DNA from 2 places in the Glutamicibacter nicotianae genome. Region 2 is predicted to be linked to the other one. Evidence: riboswitches for the same ligand, from Rfam matches in the RefSeq annotation. Region 2 holds a riboswitch; the other holds the start of a gene.
What was found. Region 2 has a riboswitch for thiamine pyrophosphate ahead of thiO (glycine oxidase ThiO). Riboswitches for the same ligand answer to the same signal wherever they lie in the genome.
Positions count from the first base shown of each region.

Region 1: another riboswitch for thiamine pyrophosphate. It lies ahead of JOE62_RS13645 (ECF transporter S component); the one in region 2 lies ahead of thiO (glycine oxidase ThiO).

Region 1 covers NZ_JAFBCH010000001.1:2,863,648-2,867,900, forward strand. Annotated here, with positions in the region: gene JOE62_RS13640 (ATP-binding cassette domain-containing protein) at 1-1,538, opposite strand, end outside; gene JOE62_RS13645 (ECF transporter S component) at 1,535-2,143, opposite strand; TPP riboswitch at 2,206-2,326, opposite strand; gene JOE62_RS13650 (DUF4235 domain-containing protein) at 2,402-2,653, shown strand; gene mnhG (monovalent cation/H(+) antiporter subunit G) at 2,714-3,115, opposite strand; gene JOE62_RS13660 (MrpF/PhaF family protein) at 3,115-3,381, opposite strand; gene JOE62_RS13665 (Na+/H+ antiporter subunit E) at 3,384-4,010, opposite strand; gene JOE62_RS13670 (Na+/H+ antiporter subunit D) at 4,022-4,253, opposite strand, start outside.
Region 2 covers NZ_JAFBCH010000001.1:2,537,374-2,541,626, reverse strand. Annotated here, with positions in the region: gene JOE62_RS12070 (mechanosensitive ion channel) at 28-1,248, shown strand; gene JOE62_RS12065 (GNAT family N-acetyltransferase) at 1,332-2,291, opposite strand; TPP riboswitch at 2,371-2,476, shown strand; gene thiO (glycine oxidase ThiO) at 2,474-3,601, shown strand; gene thiS (sulfur carrier protein ThiS) at 3,598-3,843, shown strand; gene JOE62_RS12050 (thiazole synthase) at 3,852-4,253, shown strand, end outside.

The DNA.
Region 1 (4,253 bases), 330 kb from region 2:
CCTTGGCGCGGGGCATCAGCATCCGGGGTGCCGGAAGCGAGCACCAGCTGATTGGCCTGGAGCACCGAGGCAAAATGCTCATCGTGGGTGACTGCAATGATCGCAGTGCCCTGCTGCAGCTCTTCGACCAGTAACCCGGCCAGCTCCCGCCAGGTGTTCGCATCCTGCCCGAATGTCGGCTCATCGAGGATCAGCACCTCTGGCGCGGCTGCCAAAACGGTGGCCACGGACAGCCGGCGCTTCTCTCCGCCGGAGAGCGTGAACGGATTCGCCTCAGCCAAATGCGCCAACCCCAAGCGTTCAAGCAACGCATCGACGCGCGCCTGGACCTGGGCCGGGTCGTACTTCGGCGCGTTGGCGCTGCTCGCCTGCGCACGGCTGGGTGCGAAAGCCAGCTCTTCGCGGACGCTCTGCGTCACGAACTGGTGTTCGGGCTCCTGGAAGACCGAGCCGATCCGCCCGATCAGTGCACCGGCTTTCCAAGCAAACGGGGAATTGCCCAGGCCGTCGGCCAGTTGCGCGGTGGCCGTCAGCTCACCGCTGGCCGGGGCCAGCAAACCGCCCAAGGCCAGGGCCAGCGTCGATTTGCCGGCGCCGTTCTCGCCGAGAATCACCGTGGCGGTGCCCGCCTGCACTTCCATATCCACCGCCTGGGTATGCGGCGCGGTAGCCGTGCGGGCGCAGACCAGCTGCCGCGCTTCAAGCAGCATAGCTCCGGCAAGGTTCTCGGCCGGTGCCACCTGCGGAACATATCCGGGAACCCATAGCCCGGCGGCAGCCAGCTCCTGGCGCACGGGTTCTTCGGTGTACAGCTGACGCGGATCCAGGTCGTGCGCGACTCCCCCGCCCGGTTCCAGCACGATAACCCGGTCCATATGCTCTGCCCAGGCTTCGAGCCGATGCTCGACCACAACCAGCGTGGCACCGGATAGCTTCGCGGCGTTCAGCACCGCATCGCGCAACGGCCCGATGCTCTGCGGGTCCACGTTGGCGGTCGGTTCATCGAGCAGCATGAGGCCGGGTTCCATGGCCAGGATGCCAGCCAGGGCCAAGCGCTGCTTCTGCCCGCCGGAGAGCTGCTGGGTGCGGTGGTCGAAGGACAGCGCGCCCAATCCGACCGCGTCCAGCACTTCGGGGATCCGCTGGCGGATCACGCCCGGATCCATCCCGAGGTTCTCCGCTCCGAAGGCCACATCATCGGCGACCCTGCTTTGCACGACCTGGGTTTCCGGGTCCTGCTGCATCAAGCCCACCGGGTGGCTCCGGCTGAACGCATCGTTGCCATCAATCAGCAGCTGTCCGGCAAGCTGCTGATCCTCATCGGCTTCCAGCAGCCCGGCCATTGCATGCAGCAACGTCGACTTGCCGGCACCGGATGGACCGAGCAACAGCACCTTTTCACCGGCGTGGATCTGCAGATCCAGCCCCGAGATGGCAGGTTCCTGCCGCTCCGAGTGCTGCCAGCCGAAACCAGTTGCGGTGATTGACGCTCCGCGCTGGGTCAGCGAGGCGGCATCGGAATTGGCAACTGAACTCATTTTGCGGTTTCCAGGTGCGCACGCCGGCTCGCCAGTGCGCTCAGGGCACCGGTCTTCGCCAGTCCGCGCGTGGCCAGCCAGGACAGCAGCCCGGCGATGACCAGACCGGAAACTCCGGTGGCGATCACGTGGAAGATCTTCATCCCGGCGGTGTACTCGACGTAGTAGGCCAGGATGTATGCCTCGGTAACGCCGGCGAACAGGCCGGAGGACAGGCCTGCCAGAAGTGCCACGCCCAGGTTCCACTTGCGGTAGCGGAATGCCGCGAAGACCAGCTCCGCGCCCAGGCCCTGGACCAGGCCGGAGATCAGCACGGTCAACCCGTAGTGCGAGCCGAGCAGCGCTTCAACCACGGCGGCCAGCATCTCGCAGTAGATCGCGGCGCCAGGCTTGCGGATAATCAATGCGCCGAGCACCGCGGGGAACAGCCACATGCCGGTGAGCAGCGCGGTAGCTGGAGGGAAAGCCGCGAAGGCCAGCGAAAACAGGCCGTAGCCGGCACTCCATGCCCAGAAAATGACTCCTGAAGCCACGGCGATCACCGATGCCACGACGATATCGACGACACGCCAGCCGGTACGATGCTTCGAAATTGTTTCGTTCATTGTTGGTCCTCCTGTGGAAAGGAGGGGGGATGCACGGAATGAGGGCATGCTGCGCCTATCCGCATCCGAGATGCTCGACTTCCTTCGCCGGTACTAGCCGGGGCAGGTTCGAGGGTCTGCGATCCATCGCACTCTCAGCGTCCTGCGACTTCGTAGAAGTCTGACGCTCCCCTGTCGGAATAATTACTGCTCCCCCACCATACCGCAGGTATGCTGGGCAGAGGAACGATGTGTCACGAGCTTGATCGCGAGGAAAAAATGGATAAAGTGCAGAAACTTGTCACTACCGGCATCACCGTTGGCGCGGGCATGCTCGGTGGTAAGCTGGTTGATTTCATTTGGTTGAAGGCAACCGGCAGCAAGGCGCCACGCAAGGGCACCGAGGAAGCGGCTGAAGCGTCCTTCCGCCGCGCATTGGGCTTCGCGATCGTCTCGGCCCTGGTGGCAGCGATCATGCAGACCGTGGCCGACCGCAGCGCCAACAAGGTTGTTGCCAAGTTCACCAAATAGGCTTCGGCGGCAAGCCGAGAGCGGGAGCAGTTCAGCTGAACTGCTCCCGCTCTTTTCGCATTACTTGTCCTCTGGCCCTTCGGCCTTGGACATCGGTGTTGCTCCGGTGGGCGGTGAGCCATTGACCCTGTTGACCACAAGGCTGAGCTCATCGGAGAACAGGGTTTCCTTGGCCGCGTGCTTGGTGCGGTAGCCGGAACGGCCGATCATGTGGGCGGAAACCGGCGCTGTCAGCAGCTGCATGCCCCAAGCCAACGCGAGGACCGGGATGACCGCCCAGCTGCGCAGGTAGATGGCCAACCCGGCGAAGATCAGCAGGAAGCCGAGCACCTGCGGCTTGGTGGCCGCATGCATGCGGGTGAGCATGTCCGGGAAGGTCAGCAAGCCGATGCCTGCGATCAAGGACATCAGGCAGCCGAGGATCAGCAGGATGGCGACGAGGATATCGAGGAAGAGTTCCATTAGGCATTCCTCTGATCCGAGACGAAGCGCGAGACGGTCACAGAGCCGATGAAGCCGAGCATGCACGCGGCAACCACGAACAGCATGTAGTCGGTGTGCTCGTGCAGCACCATCTCCAGGCACAGGGCGGCGGAGATGATCAGCAGCATCACGTCCAGGGCAAGCACCCTGTCAAGGATTGATGGCCCCTTGGCAACCCGGATCAGGCAGGCGATGGCGCCCAGCCCGAGCATGATGCCGCAGATCCAGATGACGATATCCAGCATGTTTATCCCTTCCTCGCGACGAAGTCCGGTCCGCATTCGCTCTTGATCGCCTCGTACTCGTCACGGCTGCCGATGGCCATGATCAGCCGGCGTTCGATGTCCCGGATAGCTGCCCGTGCCTTCTCCACATCCTCCTGAGACTGGATGTTGATGTAGTGCAGGTACAGGGTCGAGGAGCTGCGGTCCACGTCGATCACGAAGGATCCGGGGATCAGCGTGAGCATGTGGCCCACGGTCATCACGATCAGGTCCGAGCCGGTGCGCAGCGGGACGGCGATGATCGCGCTGCGGGTGCTCTTTCCGCGTGCCACCGCCAGCCAGGCCACGTGGACGCTGGCCGCGACAACCTGTCCGAGGAACCAGATGAACAGCTTCACGCAGTACCAGAGGTTGATCCGGCCCGAAAGGACTACCGGCGGCAGCGGGAACAGGTTCACGATCACCAGGGCAATGACCGCCCCGAAGATCATGTTCGCCAGCGAGAAGTCCTGCCAGAGGGCGCCCCAGACGAAGAGCAGCAGCAGCAGGAGCGGCCACTCCTGCTTGAGTGTCGCACGGTGGCGCACGCCGGAGGTATCCAGCGCATCATCGATGCGCTGGTCGCGCGGTTCAAAGTTCTTGTTCGGCATCATCCCTCCAATCAGAATGGCAAGATCGAGCTGATATATGGTTCGCGTGCGATCAGCTCAGCGGCCACCCGCTCGCAGAATTCGAAGATCGGCCCGGCAAAGACGGTCAGGGCGATGCCCGCCAGCACCAGCGAACCGGTGGCATAGCGCATGCCCCAGGGCAAGGAGTCGGCTTCCAACTGCTTGGCCAGCTTCAAGCCCAGGCGCGGGTTCTGCGCGCCGCCGGCCAGCGTCTCGTCGGCG
Region 2 (4,253 bases):
GATTGTCCCTACGTTGAAGGAGCAGCAATGCAGTCTGAGAACGTTTTAGGCAATATCGACTGGGCGTCGATGCTACAAAAGGTTGGCATCGCGCTAATCATCCTCATCATTACGTGGCTTCTAGCGCGCATCGTTCGGTGGGCTGCCGCCAAATTGGTGACCAGGGTGAAGTTCCTGCAGAAGCAGGGCAACGACGGAGAGCAAATAGGCCAATCTCTGGGCAAGGTCGCGGGTTTGATCGTCTGGCTATTCGGCCTCGTGGCAATCCTGCAAGTATTCGCGCTATCTGAAGTGCTATCGCCGGTGCAGGGCCTGCTCGGCGGCGTCATGGCTTTCATCCCCAACCTCATTGGTGCGGGCTTCATCTTCTTCATCGGCTACGTGATCGCGAATATCGTTCGCCAGCTGCTGAAGACCGGTTTGGGAACTGTCGACTTCAGCGGGCTGGTCCGCAAACTTACCCCACGCAATGAACCGGTAGACGAAGTACAGTCCCGAGAATCCCAAGCGAAGATCGTTGACATCATTGCCAACATCGTCTTCGCCTTGATCCTGCTCGTCGTTGCCATTTCGGCACTGCAGGTCTTGGGTATCGCGGCAATTTCGGACCCTGCCCAGCAGATGCTGCAGTTGGTCTTCACTGCGATTCCTCAGGTCATCATGGCCTTGGTGCTGTTGGCAGTCGGTATTCTGATTGCCAAGTTCGTAGGCCAGCTGCTTGAATCAACCCTTCACGGGGTGGGCGCCGACTCTGTTGTTGCCCAATGGGGCGTAGTTCCCGAAGGAAAGAGCGCTTCGGGAATTATCGCTGGCATCGTCAAGATTGCCATCGTGCTGTTCTTCGGCGTGATGGCAGCCCAGATGCTGAACTTCCCGGCGATTACCAACATCCTCAATGAAATTCTGGCCTTGGGCGGCAAGATTCTCTTCGGCGCAGCAATTATCGCCGCAGGTTTCGTCATCGCCAACGTCATTGGACGCTTCTTGGGCGACACAACCGCTTCAAAGATCATCCGCTACACGGCAATTGCGTTGTTCGTAGCAATGGGCTTGAAGTACATGGGTATCGCCGACTCGATCATCAATATGGCCTTCGGTGCAATCGTCATTGGCGCGGCTTTGGCTGCGGCTCTGGCCTTTGGACTTGGTGGCCGCGATGCTGCGGCTCGCACTCTGAAAAAGATCGAGGCCAATCAGGCTACCGACGGCCCGGATTCGACGCCACCGGCATCAACTCCAGGCATCTAGCCAATATCACTAAACCTGAGGGACAGATAAAAAGTCGCGGAAACCGAAACCGGATTCCGCGACTTTTTTTGTTGCCCGCCAAGCTACGGCTGCGTGCTCCACGGCAACGGCACTACATCCGGGACCTGATCAGTCCGCAACCGCGCGTAGGCGTACACGTCAATGCGTTCTCCATCAACCAGGAACTTACCGCGCTCGACACCCTCGCGCAGGAACCCGTTGCTTTCGGCTACACGCTTCGATCCAGGATTATTCGCCCGAAGTCCTAATTCCAAACGGTACAGACCTAGCTCGCCAAACAGGTGGTTCACCAAAGTTGCCACTGCGCGAGTGGCCAGAGACCTCCCGCGGTAGTCCTGGTTCATCCAATACCAAACCCATGCATTCTGATTGTCTGGATCGACAGTACCGCAGACCAAACCGACCAGCCGGTCTCGATAGGCGATGGCGAAAGCCTGCTGCCGTTCGCCGGCCTCCATCAGGGAACGCACGTACGATGCGGCTTTTTCCGGAGTGTCGGCATCTCCTTGGCGTTCCATATCGGCATTGGAGGAAAAGGCTTCGAAAACGGCTTCGGCATCCGATTGGCGCAGCCTGCGAACTGAGAAATCGTCGTCGACAGGTGCGGCCTTGCTGGGTTCTGCAAAAGAAAGCTGCCGCGCAGCGGGCGTGCCCTGATGGAAGAACAGCTGCCAGCGATCCTGCTCATGGATCCACAGCGAACTGCGCTCGCTGGCGGATGCCGAGGGCAACCTCCAGCGCAGAAGCACCGCTTGATCGGCAACCTGGATTGCCACGGGGCTCCCGACTTCCCGAGATCCAGAATCCACTTCCGGCTCCTGGTCCAGCTGGGCAATGATCGACTCGCGATCGTAGACACGGCCGCTGGCACCCACTTCGGAGAACTGCGGATGCAAGTACCGTTCCAATTGCCTGCGGCTATGGCGCTGGTTGGTTTCCAAGAGCTCCTGCTCCAACGAAATGATCGTGTTGGACAACGCAGATCCCTGGGGAAGCACGCGGGGGAAGTCATGAGATGCCATGTCAACTAGTACATCACAGAAGATGACGGAGCTGCGGTTGCTCCAGTTCGACTTTATGAGCTGGATCATGCCTATAATCGCAGTACTCCGCGGGAGCCTGTAATCGACCAGGCTGAGAGGGCACCGAGCCGACCGCTACACCTGATGCGGGTCATGCCGCCGTAGGAAGGATGCGTGCCCTCGTGCATGTGAATATTGTTGGCGCCGGAATCATCGGCCTGTCCGTCGCGTTCGAACTGGAATCACGGGGACATACTGCCACCCTCATCGATCCAGCACCAGGCCAAGGTGCAAGCTACGCGGCGGCCGGAATGCTGGCCCCGGCAGCTGAAACGGTCTGGGGCCATGGCCCGCTTCACGAGCTGCTTGCCGCCTCGAATGCCGCCTATCCAAAGTTCATTGAGCGCATCGAATCCATGACCGGGCAACGCCCGGACTACCTGCAGAACTCAACCCTCGTCGTCGCGGCCGAACCGGCTGACCGCGAAGCCCTGCATGAGCTGGCCGAACTGCAAGCTTCCCTCGGCCTGTCAGCGGAAAAGCTCTTGCCCAGCCAAGCCCGCAAACTCGAACCAGCCTTGGCCGCGAATATAGCAGGCGCAGTCCTATGCCAAGATGACCACCAAGTCGACCCACGGTCAGTCGTCAAAATCCTGCTTGATCACCTGCGTGGCCGCCTGATCGAGGAGCGGGCGCAGGCGCTGGTGAGCGACGGGAGCCGAACCACCGCGGTACGCACCGCATCGGGCAAGATCCTCGAAGCGGATCAAACCATCGTGGCCAACGGGCTGGGCACCATTGACGGCCTGGACCGGGTGCCGGTGCGCCCCGTCTACGGAGATATTCTCCGGATCCAGGGGCCGGCCGGTCCGCCATTGATCACCCGGACCATCCGCGGCATTGTGCACCGGGAGCCGGTGTATCTCGTGCCGAGAAAGGACGGCAGCCTCGTGCTTGGAGCCAGCGTCCGGGAAGACCGCCAGCCTGCAGTGAACATCGGAGCCATGCACCTACTGCTGGACAATGCACGAAAGCTCATCCCCGGCATCAGCGACTGCACGCTGAACGAGGCAACTGCCCGGGCCCGTCCCGCCACACCTGATGACCGTCCGCTGCTGGGGCGCATTGACCCGGGCCTGGTGCTCTGCACCGGATACTCCCGGCACGGCGTCCTGCTGGCTCCGCTGGGCGCAACACTCACCGCTGACCTTATTCACGGAAATGGAACGCACCCCTTGCATCAGGCTGTGAATCCACACCGCTTCGCCACAGCAACCCAGACCACCGACCGAACGGAGCATCACCCATGAAAAGCATTGGCATCAAGTTCAATTCCCGGGAACTGAACCTGGACGAAGGAATCACCCTTCGCGAATTCATCAGCATGCAGATCGGCAAGGATCTGGATAGCAACTCGGCGGCCGTGGACGGCAGCAAGCTTGGAATAGCCGCCGCGGTCAATGGCGCTGTCATCCCGCGCAGCGCCTGGAACAGCTACACGCTGGCCGAAGGGCACAGCATCGAACTCGTTACCGCAGCCCAGGGAGGCTAGGCGTGGACATGCAAAACATCACCGAACTGGACATCAACAGCGATCCATTCCAGGTTGCAGGACGCACCTTGTCTTCGCGCTTGATCCTCGGCACCGGGGGAGCGAGTTCGCTGGCCACCCTGGAAAGCGCATTGCAGGCCTCCGGAACCGAACTGACTACCGTGGCCATCCGACACTTTTCGGCGGCAGGCGAGTCCAACGTGTATGACTTGCTGCAGCGAAACAACGTGATTGCGCTGCCGAATACCGCTGGATGCTTCACCGCCCGCGACGCGATCCTCACCGCGCACCTGGCCCGCGAAGCGCTGGAAACGAACTGGATCAAGCTCGAAGTGATTGCGGACGAGCACACGCTGCTGCCCGATCCGCTGGAACTGCACGCTGCCACCGAACAGCTGGTCGCCGACGGG